Accumulibacter sp.: one gene and its partner. The protein of the gene in region 1 interacts with the protein of each later gene in a pairwise test. Links are inferred from orthologs where the notes say so. Each region holds a gene or a part of one and is shown on either strand. Other genes may lie near its edges. The genes, in order: V5B60_RS04685 and aceE.

Evidence for each region.
Region 2: the proteins of V5B60_RS04685 (region 1) and aceE interact in binary tests that used the Escherichia coli proteins (3 or more experiments, as listed by UniProt). The link is inferred for Accumulibacter sp. from one-to-one orthologs.

The regions. Positions count from the first base shown.
Region 1 is NZ_JAZKUG010000001.1:1,081,086-1,092,594, reverse strand. Bases 5,171-8,170 are described here. They hold V5B60_RS04685 (ATP-binding cassette domain-containing protein), read left to right. Parts: upstream 5,171-5,785; coding sequence 5,786-7,555; downstream 7,556-8,170. Other genes in these bases: V5B60_RS04680 (ABC transporter permease), read left to right, coding at 7,555-8,170; V5B60_RS04690 (efflux RND transporter periplasmic adaptor subunit), read left to right, coding at 5,171-5,789. In the rest of the region: V5B60_RS04715 (Mu transposase C-terminal domain-containing protein), read left to right, coding at 1-1,070; V5B60_RS04710 (TniB family NTP-binding protein), read left to right, coding at 1,073-1,981; V5B60_RS04705 (TniQ family protein), read left to right, coding at 1,978-3,195; V5B60_RS04700 (recombinase family protein), read left to right, coding at 3,257-3,880; V5B60_RS04695 (TetR/AcrR family transcriptional regulator), read right to left, coding at 4,008-4,664; more of V5B60_RS04690, read left to right, coding at 4,770-5,170; more of V5B60_RS04680, read left to right, coding at 8,171-8,715; V5B60_RS04675 (ABC transporter permease), read left to right, coding at 8,712-9,842; V5B60_RS04670 (efflux transporter outer membrane subunit), read left to right, coding at 9,853-11,358. UniProt on the Escherichia coli protein: Part of the ABC transporter complex YbhFSR that could be involved in efflux of cefoperazone. Probably responsible for energy coupling to the transport system.
Region 2 is NZ_JAZKUG010000001.1:3,610,979-3,627,831, forward strand. The notes cover bases 6,070-9,274. They hold aceE (pyruvate dehydrogenase (acetyl-transferring), homodimeric type), read left to right. Parts: upstream 6,070-6,380; coding sequence 6,381-9,074; downstream 9,075-9,274. Other genes in these bases: aceF (dihydrolipoyllysine-residue acetyltransferase), read left to right, coding at 9,086-9,274. Also shown: V5B60_RS15930 (L-threonylcarbamoyladenylate synthase), read right to left, coding at 1-852; V5B60_RS15935 (5-(carboxyamino)imidazole ribonucleotide synthase), read right to left, coding at 842-1,999; purE (5-(carboxyamino)imidazole ribonucleotide mutase), read right to left, coding at 2,028-2,528; bifunctional methylenetetrahydrofolate dehydrogenase/methenyltetrahydrofolate cyclohydrolase FolD, read right to left, coding at 2,528-3,379; V5B60_RS15950 (indolepyruvate oxidoreductase subunit beta), read right to left, coding at 3,452-4,087; V5B60_RS15955 (thiamine pyrophosphate-dependent enzyme), read right to left, coding at 4,164-6,068; more of aceF, read left to right, coding at 9,275-10,405; lpdA (dihydrolipoyl dehydrogenase), read left to right, coding at 10,420-12,153; V5B60_RS15975 (DUF4347 domain-containing protein), read right to left, coding at 12,343-16,853. UniProt on the Escherichia coli protein: Component of the pyruvate dehydrogenase (PDH) complex, that catalyzes the overall conversion of pyruvate to acetyl-CoA and CO(2).

The DNA of each region.
Region 1 (11,509 bases):
ACCTCACCATCGCCATCGACGTGTTCACCCGCTGTGTGCTCGGCATGGTGGTCACGTTGGAAGCGCCGTCCGCCGTCTCGGTCGGCCTTTGCCTCGCGCATGTCGCCTGCGACAAGCGCCCTTGGCTGGAAGGGTTGGACGTGGAAATGGACTGGCCGATGAGCGGCAAGCCCATGTTGCTCTACCTGGACAACGCGGCCGAATTCAAGAGCGAGGCCCTGCGCCGGGGCTGCGAGCAGCATGGCATCCGGCTGGACTATCGTCCGCTCGGGCAGCCGCACTACGGTGGCATCGTGGAGCGGATCATCGGCACGGCGATGCAGATGATCCACGACGAACTGCCTGGAACGACCTTCTCCAATCCCGACCAACGCGGGGAGTACGACTCCGAGAAGATGGCCGCCCTGACACTGCGCGAGCTGGAGCGCTGGCTCGCACTGGCAGTCGGCACCTATCACGGCTCCGTGCACAACGGCCTGCTTCAGCCGCCGGCCGCGCGCTGGGCCGAGGCTGTGGCGCGCATCGGTGTGCCAGCAGTCGTTACCCGCGCCACGGCTTTCCTGGTCGATTTTCTGCCCATCCTCCGCCGCACGCTGACCCGCACCGGCTTCGTCATCGACCACATCCACTACTACGCCGACGCGCTCAAACCTTGGATCGCACGGCGCGACCGCCAGCCCTCTTTCCTGATCCGGCGCGACCCGCGCGACATCAGCCGTATCTGGGTGCTGGAACCGGAGGGTCAGCACTACCTGGAAATCCCCTACCGTACCTTGTCGCACCCGGCTGTCACCCTCTGGGAGCAACGCCAAGCATTGGCGAAATTGCGGCAGCAAGGGCGCGAACAGGTGGATGAGTCGGTGCTGTTCCGCATGATCGGCCAGATGCGCGAGATCGTGACCACCGCGCAGAAGGCCACACGCAAGGCTCGGCGTGACGCGGATCGTCGGCAACACCTCAAAGCATCCGCTCGGCCGGACAAGCCCGTTCCGCCGGGAACGGACATTACCGACCCGCAGGCCGACAACCTGCCGCCGGCCAAACCGTTCGACCAGATCGAGGAGTGGTAGCCGTGGACGAATATCCCATTATCGACCTGTCTCACCTGCTGCCGGCGGCGCAGGGTCTGGCCCGTCTGCCAGCGGACGAGCGCGTGCAGCGTATCCGCGCCGACCGCTGGATTGGCTACCCCCGCGCGGTCGAAGCGTTGAACAGGCTGGAAACGCTGTATGCGTGGCCGAACAAACAACGCATGCCCAACTTGCTGCTGGTTGGCCCGACCAACAACGGCAAGTCGATGATCATCGAAAAGTTCCGGCGCACGCATCCGGCCAGTTCTGACGCCGACCAGGAACACATCCCGGTGCTGGTCGTGCAGATGCCGTCCGAACCGTCGGTGATGCGCTTCTATGTCGCGCTGCTCGCCGCGATGGGTGCGCCACTGCGTCCGCGCCCACGGTTGCCGGAAATGGAGCAACTGGCGCTGGCACTGCTTCGCAAGGTCGGGGTGCGCATGCTGGTCATCGACGAGCTGCACAACGTCCTGGCCGGCAACAGCGTCAACCGTCGGGAATTTCTCAACCTGCTGCGTTTCCTCGGCAACGAGTTGCGCATCCCGCTGGTCGGGGTCGGCACGCGCGACGCCTACCTGGCGATCCGTTCGGATGACCAGTTGGAAAACCGCTTCGAGCCGATGATGCTGCCGGTGTGGGAGGACAACGACGATTGCTGTTCGCTGCTGGCCAGCTTCGCCGCCTCGCTCCCGCTGCGGCGATCCTCGCCGATTGCCACGGCGGACATGGCCCGTTACCTGCTCGCGCGCAGCGAGGGCACCATCGGCGAGCTGGCGCACCTGCTGATGGCGGCGGCCATTGCCGCCGTGGAGAGCGGCGAGGAAGCGATCAACCACCGCACGCTCAGCATGGCCGATTACACCGGCCCCAGCGAGCGGCGACGCCAGTTCGAGCGGGAATTGATGTGAAGCCGGCACCACGCTGGCCGCTGCATCCCGCCCCGAAAGAAGGCGAGGCGCTGTCCTCATGGCTCAACCGCGTGGCCCTTTGCTATCACATGGAGGTGCCCGACCTACTGGAGCACGATCTTGGTCACGGCCACGTCGATGACCTAGACACCGTGCCACCACTCTCGCTGCTGGCGATGCTTTCCCAACGGAGCGGCATCGAGCTGGACCGGCTGCGCAGTATGAGCTTCGCCGGCTGGGTGCCTTGGCTACTGGACAGCCTTGATGATCAGATTCCAGACGCATTGGAAACCTATGCGTTTCAGCTCTCGGTGCTGCTGCCAAGACTCCGCCGTAAGACGCGATCCATCACGAGCTGGCGTGCCTGGCTCCCCAGCCAGCCGATACACCGCGCCTGTCCGCTCTGCCTGAACGATCCGGAGAACCAAGCCGTACTGCTCGTGTGGAAGCTGCCCCTGATGCTGAGCTGCCCGCTGCATGGCTGCTGGCTGGAATCCTATTGGGGCGTGCCAGGGCGTTTTCTCGGCTGGGAGAATGCCGATGCCGCCCCACGCACCGCCAGCGACCCGATTGCGGCGATGGACCGGCGCACCTGGCAGGCGCTGACCATGGGGTATGTGGAGCTGCCGCGCCGGCGCATCCACGCCGGATTGTGGTTTCGGCTGCTACGCACGCTGCTCGATGAGCTGAACACCCCACTTTCCGCGTGTGGAACCTGCGCGGGGTATCTCCGCCAAGTCTGGGAAAGCTGCGGGCATCCGCTGCGTGCTGGGCAAAGTCTGTGGCGACCGTATGAAACCCTGAACCCGGCAGTACGATTGCAGATGCTGGAGGCGGCGGCAACGGCAATCAACTTGATTGAGGTGAGGGACATAAGCCCGCCAGGCGAGCAGGCAAAGCTATTCTGGTCCGAGCCCCAAACCGGGTTCACCAGCGGCCTACCGACGAAAGCGCCGAAGCCAGAACCCATCAATCACTGGCAGCGTGCAGTCCAGGCCATCGACGAGGCCATCATTGAAGCGCGGCACAACCCCGAGACGGCACGCTCGCTGTTCGCGTTGGCTTCCTATGGTCGGCGCGACCCGGCTTCCTTGGAACAGTTGCGCGCCACCTTCGCGGAGGAAGGCATCCCTCCGGAATTTCTGTCACATTATGAGCCTGATGAACCCTTTGCATGTCTTAGACAAAATTACGGGTTAAGTGACAAATTTTGACGGCCAGAGCTTTCTGGCTCACACTGTCACATAATCGAACGTATACGTGACGGGTGAAAAGGTGCTGATCGGCTACATGCGGGTATCGAAGGCGGACGGATCCCAGTCCACCAATTTGCAACGCGATGCGCTCATCGCCGCTGGTGTGAGCCTTGCGCACCTTTACGAGGATCTGGCCTCGGGCAGGCGCGATGATCGCCCAGGGTTGGCTGCTTGCCTGAAGGCGCTTCGTGAAGGGGACACGCTGATCGTGTGGAAGCTCGATCGGCTTGGCCGTGATCTGCGCCACCTGATCAACACCGTGCACGACCTAACTGCGCGTAGCGTGGGCCTGAAGGTCCTGACCGGTCACGGTGCGGCGGTCGACACGACGACTGCCGCCGGCAAGCTTGTGTTCGGTATTTTTGCCGCGCTGGCCGAGTTCGAGCGTGAGTTGATTTCCGAGCGAACAGTCGCTGGACTTATCTCGGCGCGCGCTCGCGGCAGGAAAGGGGGGCGCCCCTTCAAGATGACCGCCGCCAAGCTACGCCTGGCGATGGCCAGCATGGGGCAACCGGAAACCAAGGTGGGCGATCTCTGCGAAGAACTCGGGATTACCCGGCAGACGCTCTACCGGCACGTGTCGCCCAAGGGCGAACTGCGGCCAGACGGCGTAAAGCTGCTCTCCCTCGGTTCAGCCGCATAAATGGAGGCGACCTGGAACGGGGCGCTGTTCAGTGCGGCAACGATCCGATTACCGGTGTCGACCCTGAGCGGTCAGTCTATGCTTTGGTGACGCAACGACCGGTCTGGAGTAGCGTCGCGGTGTAGCGTTAGCTACCTCGGCGGCTGGCTTGCTCCTTGGTGGCCAGTAATCCTGCCAAAGCAAAATGCTTGAGATGGCTTTTGAGTTCATCTGCGGGCCGCGTCATCAATGCGCGAAATGGAGTAGGCGTATCGCGGTCCACTACCAGCATCATCAGCATCGGTGCGATGACGCTCAGAACGCACCGCAACAACGCCGGGTCCTGTGCGCTGAATCCAGTAACTTCCGAAAGGATGTCGCTCATGAGCTTGAAGCGCGGCATCACCCCTTCTCGAACGAGGGCTGCTAGGTGGGTAGAAGGTGCAACCAACTCCCGGGCGAATACACGTCCATGCCAGCCCCCTTCGTCGTAAAGCCGGTCGACAATCATGTCGATGGCTGCGGATAGTTTGTTCTCCGCAGAATCCTGCCGAGCGTGAATTTCCTTGAGCTTCTGAAGGTTAATCGGTTGCTCATATCCTTCGAAGAGAACTGCTTGATACAACCCGTCGCGGCCGCCGAAGTGGTAGTTGATGGCGGCAAGGTCTGTTCCGGCCGCTTCGCAAATCGCTTTGTTTGCGGCCCCTGCATAGCCAAGTCGTGCAAATAGCTGCCCGGCAACTTCCAGGAGGCGGGCTCGAGTTGCATCTCCATCGGCACGCGCTGCTCTCTTACGTCCAGTCATAGTCTCCAACCCTTTATTGATTCCTGAATGCTACCATAGTTGCAATTCAAATTGAATTTGAATATAGTGCGTCTATCGAGAACGTCAAGCGCAGGAGCATCGAATATGAACCGGAAAATTCTCGCCGGAGTTGCGATAGCAGTTGTTGGAGTCGTTGGTGTCAGCGCTTGGCTGTGGAGCGGAAACTCCTCGCAGAAGAACGACATCACGCTGCTTGGCAACGTCGACATCCGTCAGGTTTCACTGGCCTTCCAGGACAGCGAGCGCATTGTTGAAATGCGGGTTGAGGAAGGGGCGAAGGTCACAGCTGGCCAAGTTCTGGCGGTGCTCGACACTCGCACGCTCGAGCTTCAGGCGGCTCAGACCGAGGCTCAAATCGAGGTAAACAAGAAGGCTTTGCTGCGCTTACGCAACGGTTCGCGCCCGGAAGAAATAGGTCAGGCGCAGGCCCGGGTGGATGCTGCTACTACCGATGCAAAGTTGGCCGAGCTGGATTTCCAGCGGATGCAATCCATCGCAGAGGAAACTCATGGTCGAGGCGTTAGCCGCCAGGAATTGGACCGGGCCGCAGCGACATTAAAGGCGGCTCGTGCAAAAGTTGAAGACCAATCAATGGCCCTACGCCTCGCCAAATTAGGTCCGCGCTCTGAAGACATCGAGCAGGCGGCAGCCCAGCTCAAGGCATCGGAAGAGTCGTTGGCTTTACTCCGGCATCGCATTTCACTGGCTGAATTGAAAGCTCCGACCAATGCCGTCGTGCGTTCCAGATTAGCCGAGCCGGGCGACATGGCGTCGCCGCAAAAACCGGTCTACGCCTTGGCCATCGTGCAACCCAAATGGATACGCGCTTACGTAAATGAGGCGCAGCTTGCCCGTGTCCGGCCAGGGATGCCGGCTGAGGTCAAAATAGACGGACTTCCTGACGCATCCATCGCCGGGGAGGTTGGATATATCTCCTCGGTAGCGGAATTCACGCCCAAACCCGTCCAAACGGAAGAGCTACGAACGAGCCTTGTCTATGAGGTCCGCGTACTGGTCAAGGACCCTGACGACCAGCTACGGCTGGGCATGCCAGCCACTGTCCGCTTGGCGCCTAATCACCCCGAGGCACTCGGAAAATCATGACCACAACTGCTCTCACCGTTGATGCAAAGGATGTCGTCAAACGCTTCAAAGGAGCGGTTGGCGGGCCGGCATTGAACGGCATCACCCTCTCGATTCCCAAAGGGCAGCTCACCGCCCTCGTGGGGCCTGATGGCGCGGGCAAGACCACACTCATACGGTTAATCGCTGGTCTGATGAAGCCGGATTCAGGGAGCCTCTACACACTGGGCATTGATGTGGCCGCCAAGCCCCAGGAGGTACAAGACCTCATCAGCTACATGCCTCAACGCTTTGGCCTCTATGAAGACCTGAGCGTCATGGAGAACCTTAATCTCTATGCCGACCTGCACGGCGTACCAATGGATGAGCGTCGAGAACGCTTTGACCGCATGCTGTCCATGACAGACATGGCCGCATTCACCAATCGCCTGGCAGGAAATCTATCGGGCGGCATGAAGCAAAAGCTTGGGTTGGCCTGCACGCTGGTACGTTCCCCCCGGCTACTTCTTCTCGACGAACCGACCGTCGGCGTTGACCCGCTCTCCCGCCGTGAGTTGTGGCGCATCGTGCAGCAGCTAGTCGAGGAAGAAGGTCTTCCGGTGATTGTGAGCACGGCTTACATGGACGAAGCAGAGCGTTGTAAGCACGTCATCGTAATGACTGAAGGGCAAGTGCTAGCCCAGGGCACACCGGATGAACTGTGCCGGCCGGCCAAGGGCCGTTGCTTTGTTGCCTATCCGCGGGAAGGTGAGTTGGCCAGGACGCTACAGGCGAGACTTATCGACGATAAGAGGCATGTTCTCGATGCTGTGCCGGAAAGCGGCGCGGTGCGCTTTATCCAGGCTGGGGGCACGGAGCCTCGTGACCTTGAAGGAATACTTCTGGGAGCTCGATGCGAGGCCACTCCCTCCCGCCTCGAAGATGGAGTGATGACCCTCCTGCGCGAGCGTGCGACCCAGGACGGCCACGAGGATGCGGTTGAGACCAAGAATTCGTCTGTACAGCTCGACACGAAGGACCCAATCGAGTTAATCAAGGTCCGCGACCTGGTTCGCCAATTTGGCAGCTTTACAGCGGTTGCCAGTACCTCGTTCAGCGTTCGCCGAGGCGAAATCTTCGGTCTACTCGGGCCCAATGGCGCGGGGAAGACGACCACATTCCGCATGCTTTGCGGCCTGCTCCCGGCGACCAGTGGCTTCCTCGAGGTGGCGGGTTTCAACCTGAGAACCGCCCGAGCACCTGCTCGCGCTCGCATCGGCTATGTCTCCCAGAAGTTTGCCCTGTATGGAAATCTGTCCGTCACCGAAAACCTCACGTTCTTCGGAGGCGCCTATGGCTTGGGCAGACAGGAGCTGTATGCCCAGGTAGAGCGAGCGCTAGACGAATTTCAGCTGCGGGAAAAGAAAGACGAACGAAGCGGTGAGCTTCCCGGCGGTTTCAAACAGCGGCTGGCCATGGCCACGGCCCTGATACATCGCCCCGAGATTCTCTTTCTCGACGAGCCTACAAGTGGCATCGACCCACTCGCTCGTCGCGCTTTCTGGCGGCGCATCACGACGCTTGCTGCCGAAGGCACCACCATCATCGTGACGACGCACTTCATGGAGGAAGCTGAGTATTGCGACCGCATCGTCATCCAGGATGCCGGGCGCTTGCTGGCGATTGGAACACCTCACGAAGTTCGCAGCCAGGCTTCTGGTGCGGCGAACATGAATGAGGCGTTCCTGGAGATTATCAAGAAGGCGCGCGAAAGCAGGCAGACCGGCTTCAATGCGGTGGAGGCCTGATGATGCAAACCCAATCGACTTGGCTCCCACGAAACTTGAGTCATTTTTGGCGACGGCTCAGGGCGCTCACCATCAAGGAGTTTCGCCAGCTGATACGCGACAAGAGCAACCTGGCGATAGGTATCTTCCTGCCCATCGCACTGATACTGCTCTTCGGGTACGGACTCTCGCTCGATATTCGGAATGCGCCAGTCGCCATCGTCCTGGAAGATGGCGCGCCCATGGCGCGCGATGTTGTGGCGGGATTGCGTGGCTCGGACTACATCGCCCCTCGTTACGTCACGACGATGGCCGAGGCGGAAGCCCTGATGCGTGGCCGCCAGGTCGACGGCATTGTCCGCATCCCCTCCGACTTTTCTCGGCAACTGGCTCAGGGCCGAGGAACGGTACAGCTTGTCGTCCATGGAACGGATGCAGCGACGGCCGCCAGTCTTCGTGGTTATGTGTCCGCAGCCATTGATGGATGGAACAAGCGCCGCGCCGATAGCGCCGGCAGGGTCAGTGCTGCTCCAGGCGTGGAGCTTGTTGACCGTCTCTGGTTCAACTCGGCCAATTCGAGCACCTGGTATCTGGTTCCTGGGCTGATAGTCCTCATCATGACCCTGGTTGGCGGATTCCTAACCTCGATGGTCATCGCCCGGGAATGGGAGCGCGGAACGATGGAGGCCCTTTTCGTCACCCCGGTGCGTTCCCTCGAAATACTGCTCGCCAAAATCATCCCGTACTTCGCGGTGGGTATGGGAGGGCTGACGCTCTGCCTGGTCGCCGCCCGGGGGTTGTTCCATGTGCCGCTTCACGGTTCGCTCTGGGTGCTGATGGTCAGTTCAATGCTTTATCTGATGGTCGCACTGAGTCTGGGGTTGTTGATTTCAGCGGCCGCCCGCAATCAGTTTCTTGCAAGCCAGGTCGCCGTCATCATTACCTTCCTGCCGGCCCTGATGCTCTCCGGCTTCCTGTTTGACCTGCACAACGTACCGACCGGCATCCAGAAGGTCGCGTCCATCCTGCCTGCAACCTACTACGTTGAACTGGCGCGCATGAGCTTCCTGGCCGGCGACAACCTCAACCTAATCGTGCGCGACTGGACAATCCTTGTCGTGCAGTTTGCCGTGCTCATCACGGGCGCGCGTCTACGAACCAAGAAGACATTGGACCGATGATGACTCTGCTCGAATCCATTACTGGTTCTCTTCGCCGAATCTCCTTCCTGTTCCGCAAGGAAGTCTTGGCGATTTTGAAGGACCCCGCCATCCGGGTAATTCTCATCGTCCCGATTGTTATCCAGTCGCTGGTCTTCGGTTACGCGGCCACCTACGACCTCAATCATGTGCGATACGCCGTTCTAAATGAGAGTCATGGCGCAGCCTCGACAAATCTGCTGGCTCGTCTGGAGGGCTCAAAGGTCTTTGTACGGGCGGCGACGCTGCGCAATTCAAGCGATATTGCTCGTGCTATCGACAATGGCGAGGCGCTGCTGGTTCTCCACTTCGCGCCCGACTTCGACGCGAAACTAGCATCAACGGGTAGCGCACCTGTTCAGCTCATTCTCGATGGGCGTAACTCGACCACTGCCAATATGGCGGCTGGCCACCTGAGCACCCTGATTGGCCAATTCAACGCTTCACTACCCAACGCGGTACGTCCACCCGTCAACATTGAAATCCGAGCCTGGTTCAATCCCAACCTGGAATCTCGGTGGAACATCGTTCCCGCCCTGATTGCTTCCCTGAGCATGATTCAAACTTTGCTGTTGGCCGCATTGTCGGTGGCCCGTGAGCGTGAACAGGGCACGTTCGACCAACTGCTCGTGACGCCACTGCGACCCATGGAGATTTTGATTGGCAAGGCGTCGCCGGCCATCACTATCGGACTGGTGCAGGCAAGCCTGGTTTTCTGCGTGGCGCTGTTCTGGTTCCGGATTCCGTTCCAGGGGTCCTTGGTTGTGCTCTATGTGGGGCTTGTCGCCTTTACAACGGCCTGCGTTGGTATTGGTCTCTCCATCTCGGCGCTGTCCCTGAATATGCACCAGGCAATGGTTTACGCCTTCGTACTCATCATGCCGCTCATCCTGTTGTCCGGGCTCGTCACGCCCGTTGGCAACATGCCTACCGCACTACAGATTCTGACTTACGCCGACCCGTTGCGATTCGCCATCGACCTGGTTCGCCGGGTCTATCTGGAGGGTGCTGGTTGGCAGGACGTAGGAATGGATTTTGTCCCGATGCTGGTGATAGCCGCGATAACGCTTCCCGTTGCCGCATGGCTTTTCCGAAATCGGCTGACCTAAGGGGAATGCAATGAAGAACACCTTAACCTTGCGTGTGCATCGGTCGCTGTGGCTCCTGAGCACGAGCATTCTATTGTCGGCATGTGCAGCCGTTGGCCCTGACTATAAGGCACCGGAGCTTTTGTCTCCGGCCACTTGGTCTTTATGGTCGAGCTCGAGCAAAGAATTGCCCAGGAACGAGGGGATGCAGGGAGCCCCCGAGCATAAGTGGTGGGCTGCATTTCAGGATTCCGTGCTGGACCAGTTGGAAACCCGCGTGCTTGAGTCCAGCCCAGACTTGAAGACTGCAATGCTTCACTATGAACAGGCACGCTCTCAGAGGAGTGTCACTGCTAGCCAGCAAGTCCCCGAAGTCAAACTCCAGGGTGGCGCAATTCGCCAGCGGCAGAGCGAATACGCGGCGGGGGACCGGGTGCTGGACGTAATGGCGCCGAATAATCGGGATGCGGTTGCCAAATCACTATCCGAGCCTTACACCTCCTACCAAGGCGGATTCGATGCGTCTTGGGAAATTGACCTGTGGGGACGTGTGCGCCGAGCGGTTGAGGCTGCTGATGCAGACATCGCCAATTCGTTGGCATTACTTGACCAGACCAGACTCGTCATCTCCAGCGACTTGGCGATGGCCTATATCGACCTGCGCACAACGCAACGCCTGTTGAAATTGACGCGGGACGACATCACGGCCCTGCGCGAGCGGACATCTATGATGGAGTCTAGGAGCAAGCATGGACTCGCCAACGATTTGGACCTTGAGCGCCAGCGGCTGCAACTGGCTGACCTTGAGGCACAGATGCCCCCGCTACTTGAACAGGAGGCACAGTCCAAGAACCGTATTTGCCTGCTTCTCGGGCTGCGCCCCGGTGATTTGGCCAAAGAGCTGGCCGCCGAGAGTGCTCCTGCCGCGGCAATGGTGTTGCCTCAATACAAGCTCGGCGTGCCATCTGAGTTGGCCGGTCGACGCCCTGACATTCGTGCGGCCGAAGCGCGCTTACATCAGGCAACTGCGGCGATAGGCGAAGCCCAGGCCCAGCTTTATCCTAGTGTTCGCCTTGGTCTTCGCTTCGGTTTGGATTCCTACGAAGCTGGCAAGTTTGGTGATTGGGGTAGCCGCTTCTGGTCTATCGGTCCGAGTTTGGATTTGCCGATTTTCGATGGTGGCCGCCGTCGTGCCACCGTGACGCTACGAGAACTGCGCCAGCAGGAAGCTGCTATCGAATTTCAACGGACGGTATTGAGGGCTTGGCAGGAAGTTGACGATGCATTGACGTCCTATGCAGCAGAACAGGAACGGCAACAGCGCCTTCTTGTTAAGGCTCAAAGCAGTGCTGATGTCTATCAGTTGGCACAAGCTCGGGAGCGTGCCGGGTTGGTCGATTACCTCAATGTTATCGACGCCCAGCGTACCGACATTCAAGCAAGGCGTGACGTTGTTGCAAGCCAGGGGCGCACGCAGCTTCGCTTCATTGCAATATACCGAGCACTGGGTGGTGGAGTGGCTGAAACTGCTGACTGATGCTCCGCTTGGGTGGAGGCAGAAACTAAGAAAGCAGCCGTTCAAATGACAGCTTTAGGGCGAAGCCTACTGGCCGCTTGTGGCCGGCAGCAGCCCGTCGTTGCCTGATGGATCCAACCCCTCCGCTGCTATAGTGCAGTCGGCTTCTGAC
Region 2 (16,853 bases), 2.5 Mb from region 1 along the record:
CAGCGCCGCCGCGGGCGTCTCCGGCAGCCGGCTGTGGCAGAGCAGCGCGCAGCTTTGGCCCGCGGTCACCGCTTCGGCGAGGTGAGCGAGCTCGGCTGCCGGCAGCAGTCGCAGTGGCGTCAGCGGCGCGTAGTGCGCCGCCAGCGCTCCCGGCACGCGCGGCATGGCCGTGGCGTCAGCACCGGGTGGCTGACCGGCGACCTCGGGCAGGCGACCGAGTACATTGGCGATGCATTCCGGCGTGATCGCTCCCGGACGCAGGATGCGCGGCGCCGCGCCGTCGCCGCGGCTGAGGTCGAGGATCGTCGACTCGATGCCGACACCGCAGCGGCCACCGTCGAGGATCAGCCGCACGGCGTCGCCGAGCTCGGCGCGCACGTGCGCCGCCTCGGTCGGGCTGATGCGGCCGAAGCGGTTGGCCGACGGCGCGGCGACGCCGCAGAGGCCGCCGAGGCCGCCGCCGGCCTCGGCAAAGGCGCGCAGCAGTGCCAGCGCCAGCGGGTGCGCCGGCACGCGCAAGCCGATCGTCTCCTGGCCGCCGGTGACGGCGCTCGGCACGCCGCGGGCGCGCTTGAGGATCAGCGTCAGCGGTCCGGGCCAGAAGGCTTCGGTCAGTTCCCAGGCCTGGCGCGGAATGTCGCTCGCCCAGTTGTCAAGGTAGCCGTCGGCCGGCAGATGGACGATCAGCGGGTGATCGGCGGGGCGCCCCTTGGCGGCGAAGATGCGGCGGACGGCAGACGGGTTGGCGGCGTCGGCGCCAAGGCCGTAGACCGTTTCGGTCGGGAAGGCGACGAGCTCGCCGGCCTGCAGCAGGACGACGGCATGGTCGATGATGGCGGCTTCAGGGAGCATCGCTGATGCCGATCGCGGCGCGCGCCGCGAGGGCGATGTCGCGGGCGCTCTCGACGTCACCGGCGAGCACCGTGAAGTGGCCCATCTTGCGGCCCGGGCGGGCGTGGTGCTTGCCGTAGAGGTGCAGCTTGAGGCCGGGCCAGGCGTACAGCGGTGACCAGTCTGGCTCGCGGTAGTGCTGGCCGGCGACACCGCTGCCGTACCAGAGATCGCCGAGCAGGTTCACCATCGCCGCTGCCGAATGCGCCCGCGGGTCGCCGAGCGGCAGACCGCAGAGCGCCCGCACCTGTTGTTCGAACTGGTTGGTGATGCAGGCATCGAGCGTGTAGTGACCGCTGTTGTGTGGTCGCGGCGCCATCTCGTTGATCAGCAGTTCGCCGTCGACGACGAAAAACTCGACCGCCAGCGTGCCGACGTAAGCCAGGTGCTCGGCGATCGTCGCCGCCAGTCCGGCGGCGCGCGCGTGCAGCGCCGCGGTGGCGCGCGCCGGGACGAGCGAGACGTCGAGGATGCCACGGCGGTGACTGTTCTCGGCGGTTGGAAAGCTGCACACCACTCCGCCCTGGTCGCGTGCCAGCACCACCGAAACCTCGCACTCGAGCCGCAGCCTCTCTTCCAGCACGCAGCTCTCGCCCTTGAAATGCTGGAAGGCGGTGATCGCCTGCTGGCGGTCGGCGACGACCGCCTGCCCCTTGCCGTCGTAGCCGAAGCGGGCGACCTTGAGGATTCCCGGGAACAGCTCGTCACCCGCCTGTCGCAGTTGTTGCTCGTCGAACACCGTGACGCAGCGCGCGTGCGGCAGGCCGTTGTCGCGCAGGAAGTCCTTCTCGGCGATGCGGTTCTGGCAGACGCTGACCGCCGCCGCAGACGGGTGGACGACGACGAACTTGGCGAGGTAGTCGAGTGTGCCCGCGGGGACGTTCTCGAACTCGGTGCTGACGGCGGCACAGGCCTGTGCGAGTTCGTCGAGCGCGGCATGGTCGTCGTAGGCGGCACGGAGGTGGCGGTCGGCGAGCAGCGCCGCCGGGCTGTGCGGATCGGGGTCGAGAACCCAGACGCGGTAGCCCATCTCGTGCGCCGCGGCGACGAAGAAGCGACCGAGTTGGCCGCCACCGAGCATGCCGAGCGTTGCGGGCGGAAGGATCATCTTCGGGGAGACCGAACGCGGCAGCGGCTCACACCTCGGGCAGCTTCATCGCCATGACCTTGTCGGCCTGGGCGCGGCGAAAATCGGCGAGGCGCTGCGCCAGCATCGCGTCGCCGGTGGCCAGCATGGCGACGGCGAAGAGCGCGGCGTTGGCCGCGCCGGCCTCGCCGATGGCGAAGGTGGCGACCGGGATGCCCTTCGGCATCTGCACGATCGAGAGCAGCGAGTCCTGCCCGGACAGGGCCTTCGACTGCACCGGCACGCCGAGCACGGGAAGCGTCGTCTTCGCCGCCAGCATGCCGGGCAGGTGGGCGGCGCCGCCGGCGCCGGCGATGATCGCCCGCAGGCCGCGCGCTGCCGCTGCGCCGGCATACTCGAAAAGCAGATCCGGTGTGCGGTGCGCCGAGACGACGCGCGCCTCGAACGGCACGCCGAACTCCTTGAGGACGACGGCAGCCGCCTGCATCGTCGGCCAGTCGGAATCGGAACCCATGACGACGCCGACCAGCGGCGCGCGAGCGGAAGACATCAGCCGGCCTCCCGTTCGGCCGCCTCGAGGGTGTTGGCGAGCAGCATCGTGATGGTCATCGGTCCGACGCCGCCCGGCACCGGGGTGATCGCCGCGGCAACCTCGCTGACGCCGGCGAAATCGACGTCGCCGCAGAGCTTGCCATCGGGCAGGCGGTTGATGCCGACATCGATCACCACCGCGCCCGGCTTGACCATGTCGGCGGTGACGAAGCGGGCCTTGCCAAGCGCGGCGACGAGGATGTCGGCGCGGCGGGTGTGGAAGGCGAGGTCACGCGTCTGCGAGTGGCAGACGGTGACCGTGGCGCTGGCCTGCAGCAACAGCATCGCCATCGGTTTGCCGACGATGTTCGAGCGGCCGAGGACCACCGCCTCCTTGCCGCGCAGGTCGATGCCGGCTTCGGCGAAGAACTTCATGACGCCGTAGGGGGTGCACGGGATGAAGCGTGGATGACCCTGCATCAACGCGCCGACGTTCTCGGCGTGGAAGCCATCGACGTCCTTGGCGGGTGCGATCGCCTTCAGTACGGCGTCGCTGTCGAAGTGCTTCGGCAACGGCAACTGCACCAGGATCCCGTGGATCGCCGGGTCGGCGTTGAGTTCGGCGAGCCGGTCGAAGACCACCTGCGGGTCGACGTCCGGCGGGTAGCTGATCTTCTCCGAGTGGAAGCCGGCCTGGGCGCAGGCGTTGACCTTGTTGCGCACGTAGACCTGCGACGCCGGGTCTTCGCCGACGAGGATCACCGCCAGCCCGGGGCGGGTGCCGCGCGCCGCCAGCGCTTCGGCGCGGGTCTTGAAATCGGCGCGCAGGCTTTGCGCCAGCGCGTTGCCGTCGAGGATTCTTGCGGTCACGTGGATTCTTCCGATGAGGCCGGGAAACGGGGGCGGGGGAGCGGTGCAGGAAGGTTGCGATTCTAGCGCAGATCAGGCGGCATCAGGCGCGGCGCGCAACGCATCGGCGGCAGCCGCGCGGCCGGCGGCGAAGGCGCGCCGGTTCATCTCGACGATCTCCGGCTTCTTGTGCGCGAAGCGCTGCAGGACGCACTGCTCGAGCACTTCGGCGGGGAAGGGCAGGTGATCGGCGATGGCGCCGAGCATGACCGTATTGCCGAGCCGGATCTCACCGAGTTCGAGGGCAATCGCCGAAGCGTCGAAGGACACCACATGCGTGCCGGCGGCGCGCACTTCGGCCACCGGGTCGTCCGGGTAGTCGTAGAGGCCGAGTTCGACGATCGGCGGCACGAGACGGCCGGTGTTCATCAGCACCAGGCCGTCGGGCCGCAGCATGTGCCGCCAGCGCATCGCCTCTGCGGCTTCGAAGCCGAGCAGCAAGTCGGCCGTGCCGGGACTGATCTGCGGCGACAGCACCTTCTGGCCGAAGCGCAGGTGCGAGGAGACGACGCCGCCGCGTTGTGCCATGCCGGCGACCTCGGTCTTCTTGGCGTCATGGCCAAGGGCGATCGCCGCCTCGGCGAGGATCTCGGTGGCGGTCATGACGCCCTGGCCGCCGGTGCCGACGACGAGGATGTTGGTGGTGTCGTACTTGCATCTGCTGGTCATCGGCTTCGGAAGCTCTCGGCATGGGCGGGCAGGCGGCGGCTGGCGGCAACGCTGGCCGCTGCCGTCGCCTGCGTCGCTAGGCGTTGTGGACGGGTGCGGGATTCTTGCGGACGACCTTGATCGGCATCGACAGCGTGTCGACGTGAACGATCGCATCCGGCGCGCAGGGCTTCAGGCAGAGGCCGCAGCCGGTGCAGGCGGCGCTCTCGATGCGCACGAAGGCGAGGTCGACCTCGCGGCCGCTGGCTTTCGTCACGCGGTCGCGGCGCGTGACGTGGATCGCCGGACAGCCGACGTCGATGCAGTTGCCGCAGCCGGTGCAGCGCTCGTCGATCACCATGTACGGTTTCAGTGCATGGTAGTCCTTGATCAGGACGCATGGCTGGCTGGTGATGATCACCGAGGGTTCGGGGATCTTCGTCTCCTCGCGCAGGGTCTTCAGCAGGACCGGCAGTTCATAGGCGTTGACCAGGTGGACCCGCTCGTCGCGGACGCCGAGCGCCTTGACGAGGCGGACGAAATCGACCCGTGGCGCTTCGTTGCCATGGATGTCGCGACCGCTGCCGGGGTTGTCCTGGCCGCCGGTCATGCCGACGGCGCGGTTGTCGAGCAGCAGGACGGTGACGTTGCCCTGGTTGTAGACGATGTCGAGCAGGCCCTGCATGCCCATGTGCAGGAACGTCGAATCGCCGATGACGGCGACGATCTTGCGCTCCCTTTCGTTGTCGCCGCGCCCCTTGTCGAGACCGAGTGCCATGCCCATCGAGGCGCCCATCGAGATGCAGGCGTCGAGGGCATTCCAGGGTTGCCCGAAGCCGAGCGTGTAGCAGCCGATGTCGCCCGAGATGGTGACGTTGCGCAGCTGCGACAGCGTGTAGTAGACCCCGAGGTGCGGGCAGGCGACGCACATCGTCGGTGGCCGCGGAAAGACTTCCATCGGCGCCGCCGCGCTGTCCTCCGGCACCGGTTCGCCGAGCAGGCGGGCGATCGCCGGTCGCAGCACCTGCGGCGACAACTCACCCGACAGCGGCAGGATCCGCTTGCCGGTGACGTCGATTCCCTGCGCCAGGAGTTCGCTTTCGACCAGCGGCTCGACTTCCTCGACGACGACCACGCGCTCGCATTCGGCGGCGAAACGGCGCAGGCTGTCGAAAGGCAGCGGGAAGGACAGGCCGAGCTTGAACACCGGCGCATCGGGGAAGCTCTCGCGCACGTGCATGTAGGCCGGTCCGGAGGTGACGAAGCCGACCCGCCGGTCGCTGCCAGGCTCGGCGAAGTTCAGCGGTGACACCTCGGCTTCGGCGCGCAGCCGGCGCTCGCGCTCGAACATCAGTGGCAGCCGGCGACCGGCGGCGCTCGGAACCATCACCCAGCGACCGACGTCCTTGCGGAAGCCGGCGGCGCTGTGGGCGTTGCGCTCGCCGGTCGTGACGACACCCTTGACGTGGCAGATGCGGGTCGTCATGCGCAGGATCACGGGTACCTCGAAACGCTCTGAGAGCCCAAAGGCGGCGAGCGTCAGGTCGTGCGCTTCCTGCGAGTCGGCCGGTTCGAGCACCGGCACATGCGCGAAGCGGCCCCAGTAGCGCGAGTCCTGCTCGTTCTGCGACGACGAGAGGCCGACGTCGTCGGCGACGGCGATCACCAGGCCGCCGTTGACGCCGGTCAGGGTCATCGTCATCAGCGCGTCGGAAGCGACGTTGAGGCCGACATGCTTCATCGCGCAGAAGCTGCGCGATCCCGCCATGGCGGCACCGAAAGCGACCTCGAGCGAGACCTTCTCATTCACCGACCACTCGGAGTACAGATCCGGATAGCCGGCCAGGCACTCGAGGATCTCGGTCGATGGCGTTCCGGGGTAAGCCGCCGCGACGCGCGTCCCGGCTTCCCAGACGGCGCGCGCGACCGCCTCGTTGCCCGACATCAGGAGCCTGCTGCCGGCCGCCGCCGGCGGCGTCGACATCACTGCGTGTGCGCTCATTGCCTCTCCCGTTGATAAGGGTTTCCTGCGACAAAAGCAGAACCTTAGCCGCCGCCGGCACCGGCGCGGTTGACGCAGGTCAACTTCTGCCGGTCCGTGTGGTCAACGCAAGTGTCAGGCGGCAGCACTGCCGTTGCAGCGCAGCGTGCGGCATTGCACAATGCAAAAGGACGTTTTACAATCCGGGATGCACTGATTGTTGCGCTGCGGTACCACGCGGTAACCCAAGGTATTACATTTGCAGGTGGCGTCGTTTCGGCGTGCAGGCAAGCATCATTCATCCCACGATTCCGTAGACCAGGAGACACATTCATGTCAGCTCTGCCCGACAACGCGCTGTCGGTCGCCGCCGGCGACGCCGACCCGCAGGAAACCCAGGAGTGGCAAGACGCGCTGCAGGGCGTCATCGACCAGGAGGGGCCCGAGCGGGCCCACTTCCTGATCCAGGGGCTGATCGCCCAGGCGCGCCAGGAGGGGATCGACATTCCCTACAGCGCGACCACCGAATACGTGAACACGATTCCGGTCGACCGGCAGCCGAAGTACCCGGGCAATGCCGACATGGAGATCCGCATCCACAATTACATCCGCTGGAACTCGATGGCGATGGTGGTCCGCGCCAACCGGCACAGCAACGTCGGTGGCCACATCGCCTCCTTCGCTTCGGCGGCGGCGCTGTACGACGTCGGCTTCTCGTGGTTCTGGCACGCGCCCTCGGAGACGCATGGCGGCGACCTGATCTTCTTCCAGGGTCATTCGGTTCCCGGCGTCTATGCGCGCGCGCACCTGCTCGGACGGCTGACCGACGAGCAGATGGACTGCTTCCGGCAGGAAGTCGACGGCAAGGGCGTCTCGTCTTATCCGCACCCGTGGCTGATGCCGGGCTTCTGGCAGTTCCCGACGGTGTCGATGGGCCTCGGGCCGATCCAGGCGATCTATCAGGCACGCTTCATGAAGTATCTCGACAGTCGCGGCTTCATCGAGGCCGGCGACCGCAAGGTCTGGGCCTTCCTCGGCGACGGCGAGACCGATGAGGTCGAATCGCTCGGCGCCATCGGCATGGCGGCGCGCGAGCGGCTCGACAACCTGATCTTCGTCATCAACTGCAACCTGCAGCGGCTCGACGGGCCGGTACGCGGCAACGGCAAGATCATCCAGGAACTCGAAGGCACCTTCCGCGGTGCCGGCTGGAACGTCATCAAGCTGATCTGGGGAACCAATTGGGACGCGCTCTTCCTGCGCGACAAGAAGGGCGTTCTGAAGCAGCGCATGATGGAGATCGTCGACGGCGAGTACCAGACCTTCAAGGCGAAGGACGGTGCCTACGTCCGCGAGCACTTCTTCAACACGCCGGAGCTGAAGGAACTCGTCGCCGACTGGACCGACGACCAGGTGTGGGCGCTGAACCGCGGCGGCCACGACATCTTCAAGATCTACAGTGCCTACAAAGCGGCCGTCGAGCACAAGGGTCAGCCGACGCTGGTCCTCGCCAAGACGATCAAGGGTTACGGCATGGGCCAGGCGGGCGAGGGCATGAACATCTCGCACCAGCAGAAGAAGCTCGATTTCGAGGCGATCAAGCGTTTCCGTGACCGCTTCAGCCTGCCGGTTGCCGACGAACAGCTCTACGAACTGCCGTACCTCAAGTTTGCCGAGGGCTCGGCCGAACTCAGCTACATGCGGCAGCGCCGCATGGATCTCGGCGGTTACCTGCCGAAGCGGCGTGGCGCCGCGGCACCACTCGAAATTCCGGATCTCGCTGCCTTCGACGCTCTGCTCAAGGCTTCCGGCGAAGGGCGCGAGGTGTCGACGACGATGGCCATCGTCCGCCTGCTCAACATCCTGCTCAAGGACAGGAAGGTGGGTCGGCACGTCGTCCCGATCGTTCCCGACGAGTCACGCACCTTCGGCATGGAGGGCCTCTTCCGCCAGGTCGGCATCTGGAACCAGGAAGGGCAGAAGTACGTCCCCGAAGACCACGACCAGCTGATGTTCTACAAGGAGTCGAAGGACGGCCAGGTGCTGCAGGAGGGAATCAACGAGGCCGGCGCGATGAGCGACTGGATCGCCGCCGCGACGTCGTACTCGGTACATGGCGTGCAGATGATCCCGTTCTACATCTGCTACTCGATGTTCGGCCTGCAGCGCACGATGGACCTCTGCTGGGCGGCCGCCGACCAGCGCGCGCGCGGTTTCCTGATCGGCGGGACCGCCGGTCGCACGACACTCAACGGCGAAGGCCTGCAGCACGAGGACGGCCACTCGCTGGTGCTCTCCAGCCTGATCCCGAACTGCCTCAGCTACGATCCGACCTTTTCCTTCGAGATTGCCGTCATCATGCGTGAGGGCCTGCGGCGGATGTACCAGGAGCAGCAGGACATCTTCTACTACATCACGGTGATGAACGAGAACTACGAGCATCCCGAGATGCCCACCGGTGCCGAGGCTGACATCATCAAGGGCATGTACCTGCTGCGTCGCGGCCAGTCTTCGGACACCCGTCCGGTGACGCCGCGCGTGCAGCTGCTCGGCTCGGGAACGATCTTCCGCGAGGTCATCGCCGCCGCCGAGTTGCTGAAGAACGACTGGGGGATCGATGCCGACCTCTGGGGCTGCCCGAGCTTCACCGAGCTGGCACGCGACGGGCTTGACGTGCAGCGCTGGAACATGCTCAACCCGCTGGCGAAACCGCGTGTCTCGCACGTCGAGCGCTGCCTCGGCGACACCCGCGGGCCGATCGTCGCTGCCACCGACTACGTCCGCATGTTCGCCGAGCAGATCCGTCCCTTCCTCAACCGTCGCTACGTGACGCTGGGTACCGATGGCTTTGGCCGCTCCGACACGCGCGAGAAGCTGCGCCATTTCTTCGAGGTCGATCGGCGCTGGGTCACCGTGGCGGCACTCAAGGCGCTGGCCGACGAGGGCACGATCGAGCGCGAGAAGGTCGCGCATGCGATCGCCCGCTACGGCATCGACGTCAACAAACCCAACCCGACGACGGTCTGAGGGAGCGAGCGATGAGTCAACTGATCGAAGTAAGAGTCCCCGACATCGGCGACTACCATGACGTGCCGGTGATCGACCTCTGCGTCATCGTCGGCGACGTCGTCAAGGTCGATGATGCGCTGGTGACGCTGGAGTCGGACAAGGCGACGATGGACGTTCCCTCGCCGGCAGCGGGCGTCGTGCGCGAGATTCGCGTCGCGCTCGGCGAGAAGGTATCGGAGGGGGTGGTGGTGGTCGTGCTCGAGGCGGCCGAAGTCGCTGCGGCGACAGCCGTCGCTGCGGCAGCCCCGCCTGTTCCGGCAGCCCTGCCTGTTCCGGCAGCCCTGCCTGTTCCGGCAGCTCCGCCGGTTGCGGTTGCGCCGGCAGCGGTTGCCGCGACGGCCGTACCCACCGCGCCACCGCTTGCCGGCCTTGCCCTCGGCTCGCGCACGCACGCCAGCCCCTCGGTGCGCCTGCTGGCGCGCGAGTTGGGCGTCGACCTGAGCAAGGTGACGCCCAGCGGTCCGAAGTCGCGCATCCTCAAGGAGGACGTCACTGCCTATGTCAAGGGCGTCCTGACGGCACCGACGCCGGCAGCCGCGGCGTCGCTCGGCGGCGGCCTCGATCTGCTGCCGTGGCCGAAAGTCGACTTTGCCAAGTTCGGTCCGGTCGATGTCAGCCCGTTGTCGCGCATCAAGAAGATCTCGGCGCAGAACCTGGCGCGCAACTGGGTGATGATCCCGGCGGTGACCTACCACGAGGATGCCGACATCACCGACCTCGAAGCCTTCCGCGTCGCCGTCAACCGCGAGAACGAGAAGTCGGGACTGAAGATCACCATGCTCGCCTTCCTGATCAAGGCCTGCGCGGTCGCGCTGAAGAAGTTCCCCGAGTTCAACAGCTCGCTCGACGGCGACAATCTCATCCTCAAGCGCTACTGTCACATCGCTTTCGCCGCCGATACGCCGAATGGTCTCGTCGTGCCGGTGATCCGCAATGCCGACCAGAAGTCCGTCGCCGAACTCGCCAGCGAAAGCGGCGAGCTGGCGAAGAAGGCGCGCGACGGCAAGCTCACCCCGGGCGAGATGTCCGGCGCCTGCTTCACCATATCGAGCCTCGGCGGTATCGGCGGGACGCTTTTCTCGCCGATCGTCAACGCCCCCGAGGTGGCGATCCTCGGCGTCAACAAGTCGGTCATGAAGCCGGTGTGGAACGGCCGCGAGTTCGCTCCGCGGCTGATCCTGCCGCTGTCGCTCACTGCCGACCACCGCGTCATCGATGGCGCCGCGGCGACGCGCTTCAACGTCCATCTCGCCCTGTTGCTCGCCGACATGCGGCGCGTGCTGCTCTGACCGGGGACAAGACGATGAGCCAGATCATTGAAGCGAAAGTACCAGACATCGGCGACTACCACGACGTGCCGGTCATCGACGTCTGCGTTGCCGTCGGCGACACAGTCCGGATCGACGACGCACTCGTCACCCTCGAGTCCGACAAGGCGACGATGGACGTGCCGAGCAGCGTCGCCGGCACCATCCGCGAAATCCGCGTCGCCGTCGGCGACCGGGTCTCGGCCGGCTCGCTGGTGGCGGTGATCGACACCGGTGCGGCCGCGGCAGCGCCGGCACCGGCTGAGACAGTGTCGCTGGCGAGCGCCAGTCCGGCGCCGCAGGCGGCAGCGCCGGTCAGCGGCAAGGCCGACCTCGAGTGCGAGATGCTGGTCCTTGGCGCCGGTCCGGGCGGTTACTCGGCGGCCTTCCGCAGTGCCGACCTCGGCATGCAGACGGTTCTCGTCGAACGTTACGCGACCCTCGGCGGCGTCTGTCTCAACGTCGGCTGCATCCCGTCGAAAGCGCTGCTGCATGTCGCCGCGGTCATGGAAGAGGCGCAGCACATGGGCGACTGCGGCGTCAGCTTCGGCGCGCCGAGCATCGACCTCGACCGGCTGCGCGCGCACAAGGACAAGGTCGTCGGCAAGCTGACCGGCGGTCTCGCCGGCATGGCCAAGGGGCGCAAGGTCGAGGTCGTGCAGGGCGTCGGCCAGTTCGTCGACGCCAATCATCTCGAGGTCGCGCTCGCCGCCGGTGGCAGCAGGCTGATCCGTTTCCAGAAGGCGATCATCGCCGCCGGCTCGCAGCCGATCGCGTTGCCTTTCATGCCCGACGACCCGCGCGTCGTCGATTCGACCGGTGCCCTCGAACTGCGGCAGATTCCGCAGCGCATGCTGGTCGTCGGCGGCGGCATCATCGGCCTCGAGATGGCGAGCGTCTACTCGGCGCTCGGCTCGCGCATCACCGTCGTCGAACTCGGCGGCGTGCTGATGCCGGGCGCCGACCGGGATCTGGTCAAGGTCTGGGAGAAGAAGAACGCCCACCGTTTCGACCGCATCCTGCTCAACACCGGCGTCGTTGCCGCGTCAGCGACCGCCGCAGGTATCGAGGTGAGCTACAGCAGCGGCGAAAGCGAGCGCTTCGACCTCGTCCTCGTCGCTGTCGGCCGCGCGCCGAACGGCAACCGGCTCGCCGCCGACAAGGCGGGCATCGCCGTCACCGAGCGCGGCTTCATCCCGGTCGACGCGCAGCAGCGGACCAACGTGGCGCACATCTTCGCCATCGGCGACATCGTCGGCCAGCCGATGCTGGCGCACAAGGGCGTGCATGAAGCGCATGTCGCCGCCGAGGCGGCGCACGGCAGCAAGCGCTGCTTCGATGCGCTGCAGATCCCGTCGGTCGCGTATACCGACCCCGAGATCGCCTGGGCCGGCAAGACCGAGGAGCAATGCCGCGTCGAAGGGATCACCTACGGCAAGAGTGTCTTTCCCTGGGCCGCTTCCGGGCGCGCGCTGGCAAACGGCCGCGAGGAGGGCTTCACCAAGCTGATCTTCGACGAGGCGACGCATCGCATCATCGGCGGCAGCATCGTCGGCACCGAGGCCGGCGACATGATCGGCGAAATCTGCCTGGCCATCGAGATGGGCTGCGACGCCGCCGACATCGGCCACACCATCCATCCGCATCCAACTCTCGGCGAGTCGATCGGCATGGCGGCCGAGGTCTATGAGGGCGTGTGCACCGACCTGCCGGCGGTGAAGAAACGGTAGGGACGCAGCTGGTTCCAGTGGAATGGTCAGGCTGCCGCAAGTGGCCTGATCCGTTCGCGTCCGCTCGTTGGCGGACACGCGGCGTGCTGCTCTGACCGGGAAAGGATGGTGAGCCGGATCGGTAAAGCGACAGACCCCGAAGTCGACGATCGAGAGAAACCCATCTACCGTCACCGAAATACGCAAGCTTCAGGTGACGACGAAATCTAGGTTGCTCAGCGCAAGACCCGGGGCGAGCGTGGCGATGTGTACCGGAGCTGCGCCCGTGTTGCCCGCGGCATCGTAGTACATGGCGCCGGAGCTGCTGTTGTAGATCAGGTAGTCGTCGGCGTCGGCGGCGCTGCTGAGGCCGGCGCCGGATCGGAACGAGCCTGCGGCGAGGGTGCCGGGGCTCAGCAGCGAGGTGAAGATGGCGTTCTCGAGTTCGATCGTGTCGTCGAGGACACTGAAGTCGCCGATCGTGTCGCGGTTGCTGGCGGCATCCGGCAGGGTGTCGAAGCGGAAGATGTCGGCGCCGCTGCCGCCGACGAGGCTGTCGTTGCCGAGACCGCCAGCGAGGAGGTCATTGCCGGCGGCACCGTCGAGGGTGTCGTTGCCGTTGCCGCCGTCGAGCCGGTTGGCGTCGCCGTTGCCGGTCAGGGTGTCGGCGTAGGTCGAGCCGCTGAGGTTCTCGATGCTGATCAGCGTGTCGCTGCCCGAACCGCCGGTGGCCTGTGCGCCGGCGATGGCAAGGCTGATGCTGACGCCACCGGTAGCGCCGTAGAGGTAGCTGACCGTATCGCTGCCGCCGGCGCCGTCGAGGACGTTGTTGCCGCTGCCCGCCTCGAGAATATTGTCGAGGCCGTTGCCGGTCAGGTTCGCGACGGCGGCGGTGAGGATGCGGCCGTTCTCGACGTTCGCGCCGAGGGTATGGGCGGCGAGATAGCTGAAGACCTGGTCAGTGCCGCCGCGGGCCGGGTTGGCGTTGGTCTCGCTGACGCTGTCGCCCACGTTGTCGAGGTAGTAGGCGTCGTTGCCGTCGCCGCCGAGCAGGCTGTCGGCGCCGGTGCCGCCCCACAGCGTGTCGTTGCCGGCGCCGCCATCGAGGGTGTCGCTGCCGGCGCCACCGTCGAGGAAATCGTTGCCCTGCGCGCCGGCGAGGATGTTGCCGTTGCCGTCGCCGCGCAGCAGGTCGTTGTAGGTCGAGCCCGTGAGGTTCTCGATGCTGATCAGGGTGTCGCTGCCGGAACCGCCGGTCGCCTGTGCGCCGGCGATCGCGAGGCTGACGCTGACGCCGCTGCTGGCGCCGTAGAGGTAGCTGAGGGTGTCGCTGCCGCCGGCGCCGTCGAGAACGTTGTTGCCGGTGGCGGCTTCGAGGAAGTTGGCGAGGTCGTTGCCGGCGAGGTTCGCGGCGGCGGCAGTGAGGATGCGGCCGTTCTCGACGTTCGCGCCGAGGGTGTGTGCGGCGAGATAGCTGAAGACCTGGTCGGTACCGCCGCTGGCCGGGTTGGCGTTGGTCTCGCTGACGCTGTCGCCCACGTTGTCGAGGTAGTAGGCGTCGTTGCCGTCGCCGCCGATCAGACTGTCGGCGCCGGTGCCGCCCCACAGCGTGTCGTTGCCGGCGCTGCCATCGAGGGTGTCGCTGCCGGCGCCCCCGTCGAGGAAATCGTTGCCCTGCGCGCCGGCAAGGCGGTTGCCGTTGCCGTCGCCGCGCAGCAGGTCGGCGTAGGTCGAGCCGGTGAGGTGCTCGATTCCCGCCAGGGTATCGCTGCCGGAGCCGCCGGTCGCCTGCGCGCCGGCGGTGGCGAGGCTGACGCTGACGCCGCTGCTGGCGCCGTAGAGGTAGCTGACGGTATCGATGCCGGCGGCGCCGTCGAGGAGGTTGTTGCCGCTGCCGGCCTCGAGGAGGTTGTCGAGGCCGTTGCCGCTGAGGCTGGCGACGCCGGGAGCGAGGATCCGCCCGTTCTCGACGTGGGCACCCAGGGTGTGTGCGGCGAGATAGCTGAAGACCTGGTCGGTACCGCCGCTGGCCGGGTTGGCGTTGGTCTCGCTGACGCTGTCGCCCACGTTGTCGAGGTAGTAGGCGTCGTTGCCGTCGCCGCCGAGCAGGCTGTCGGCGCCGGTGCCGCCCCACAGCGTGTCGTTGCCGGTGCCGCCATCGAGGGTGTCGTTGCCGGCGGCGCCGTCGAGGAAGTCGTTTCCTTGTGCGCCGGCAAGGCGGTTGCCGTTGCCGTCGCCGCGCAACAGGTCGGCGTAGGTCGAGCCGCCAAGGTTCTGGATGCTGATCAGCGTGTCGCTGCCCGAACCGCCGGTCGCCTGTGCGCCGGCGACGGCGAGGCTGACGCTGACGCCGCTGCTGGCGCCGTAGAGGTAGCTGGCGGTATCGATGCCGGCGCCGCCGTCGAGGAGGTTGTTGCCACTGCCCGCCTCGAGGAGGTTGTCGAGGCCGTTGCCGCTGAGGCTGGCGACTCCGGGAGCGAGGATCCGCCCGTTCTCGACGTTCGCGCCGAGGGTGTGTGCGGCGAGATAGCTGAAGACCTGGTCGGTGCCGCCGCTGGCCGGGTTGGTATTGGTCTCGCTGACGCTGTCGCCCACGTGGTCGAGGTAGTAGGCGTCGTTGCCGTCGCCGCCGAGCAGGCTGTCGGCGCCGGTACCGCCCCACAGCGTGTCGTTGCCGGTGCCGCCATCGAGGGTGTCGTTGCCGGCGCCGCCGTCGAGAAAGTCGTTGCCTTGGGCGCCGGCAAGAATGTTGGCGTTGCCGTCACCGCGCAACAGGTCGGCGTAGGTCGAGCCGGCAAGGTTCTCGATGCTGATCAGGGTATCGCTGCCGGAGCCGCCGGTCGCCTGCGCGCCGGTGATGGCGAGGCTGACGCTGACGCCGCTGCTGGCGCCGTAGAGGTAGCTGACGGTATCGATGCCGGCGGCGCCGTCGAGGAGGTTGTTGCCGCTGCCGGCCTCGATGAGGTTGTCGAGTCCGTTGCCGCTGAGGCTGGCGACGCCGGGAGCGAGGATCCGCCCGTTCTCGACGTTCGCGGCGATGGTGATGGCGGCGAGGTAGCTGAAGATCTGGTCGGTGCCGCCGCTCACCGGGTTGACGTTGGTCTCGCTGACGCTGTCGCCGGCGTGGTCGAGGTAATAGGTGTCGTTGCCGTCACCGCCGACGAGCGTGTCGGCGCCACCACCGCCGTCGAGGGTGTCGTTGCCACCTCGGCCGTCGAGGAGGTTGTCGTGCGGACCGCCGACGAGATGATCATCGCCATCGGTGCCGATCAGTGGCCTGACGTCAACGGTGATGAGGTTGGGTGTCGGGTCGAGGTCCGCTCCGCCGTTGGCGATGCCGCCGTTGTCCCGCACCTGGAAGGTGAAGCTTGCATAGCTGTCGCCGTTTTCGTTCCCGGTGGGCGTGAAAACCAGCAAACCGGCCGCGAGATCCGTGGCAGCGATCGACTGCCCGGTGGTGACGGCGACTCCCGCAAGGGTCAGACTGCCGGCGGCGGGGAGCGTGCTGATGCGGATGCCGGCGAGCGTGTCGGCGGGTATGTCGCTCGGATCGGTGAAGGGAAAATCGGCGACGGAGAATGCGTAGGGGGAGTCCTCGTTCGTTACCACCGTCCGGTCGCTGCCAGACGGTGCCGAATGGAAGTGCTCATCAGCACCAAGCGGTGCATACCAGTCGTCGGTCTGCGGGTTGGCGAGGCTGACGATGTCGCCCCATGGGCTGCCAAGGGCACCGGCATTGCCACCCCACGCAGGCTCTCCCCACGTGACCACCGAGCCGTCTGCACGCACGGCGGCAAAGGAACCGTCGGTCGCAAATACGTGCGTGACGTCGATCGTCCCGTCGAGGTACCTTGCCACGGCAGCGCTGTTGCCTCCGTAGCGGGCATCTCCCCAGGTGACCAGTGAGCCATCGACGCGCAACGCGGCAAAGGCATAGGCGGTGGAAAAGACCTGGGTCACGTCGATCGTCCCGTCGATCCCGGCAGCCACGGCGCTGCTGTCGCCACCGTACCCGGAGTGTCCCCAGGTGACCAGCGAGCCGTCGGCGCGCACTGCGGCAAAGGCGCCTCCGTAGGTCGTACGCACCTGTACGACGTCAAGCGTGCCATCGATCTGTGCCGCCACCGCGCTGCTGTCGCCGCCGTGAGCGGAATCGCCCCAGGAGACCAGTGAGCCGTCGGCGCGCAATGCGGCAAAGGCAGTGGCGGTCGAAAAAACCTGCGTCACGTCGGTCGTGCCGTCGATCTGTACCGCCACTCCGCTGCTGTCGCCACCGGACCAGGCATCCCCCCAGGTGACCAGCGAGCCGTTGCTGCGCAATGCAGCAAAGGCTGAGACCGTCGAGAACAGCTGCGTCACGTCGAGCGCGCCGCCGATCTGTGCCGCCACGGCGCCGCTGTCGCCGCCGTACCGGGAATCGCCCCAGGTGACCACCGAGCCGTCGGCACGCAACGCGGCGAAGGCGGAGTCCGTCGCCGCCACCTGCGTCACGTCGATCGTGCCATCGATCTGTGCCGCCACCGCGCTGCTGTCGCCGCCATACGACGAAATCCCCCAGGCGACCACCGAACCGTCGGTGCGCAAGGCGGCGAAGGCCCAGAACGTCGAGGCCAGCTGCGTCACGTCGATCGAGCCGTCGATCTGCGCCGCCACCGGGTTGCTGTCGCCACCGCCCCAGGAGAGGCCCCAAGTGACCAGCGAACCGTCGCTGCGCAAGGCGG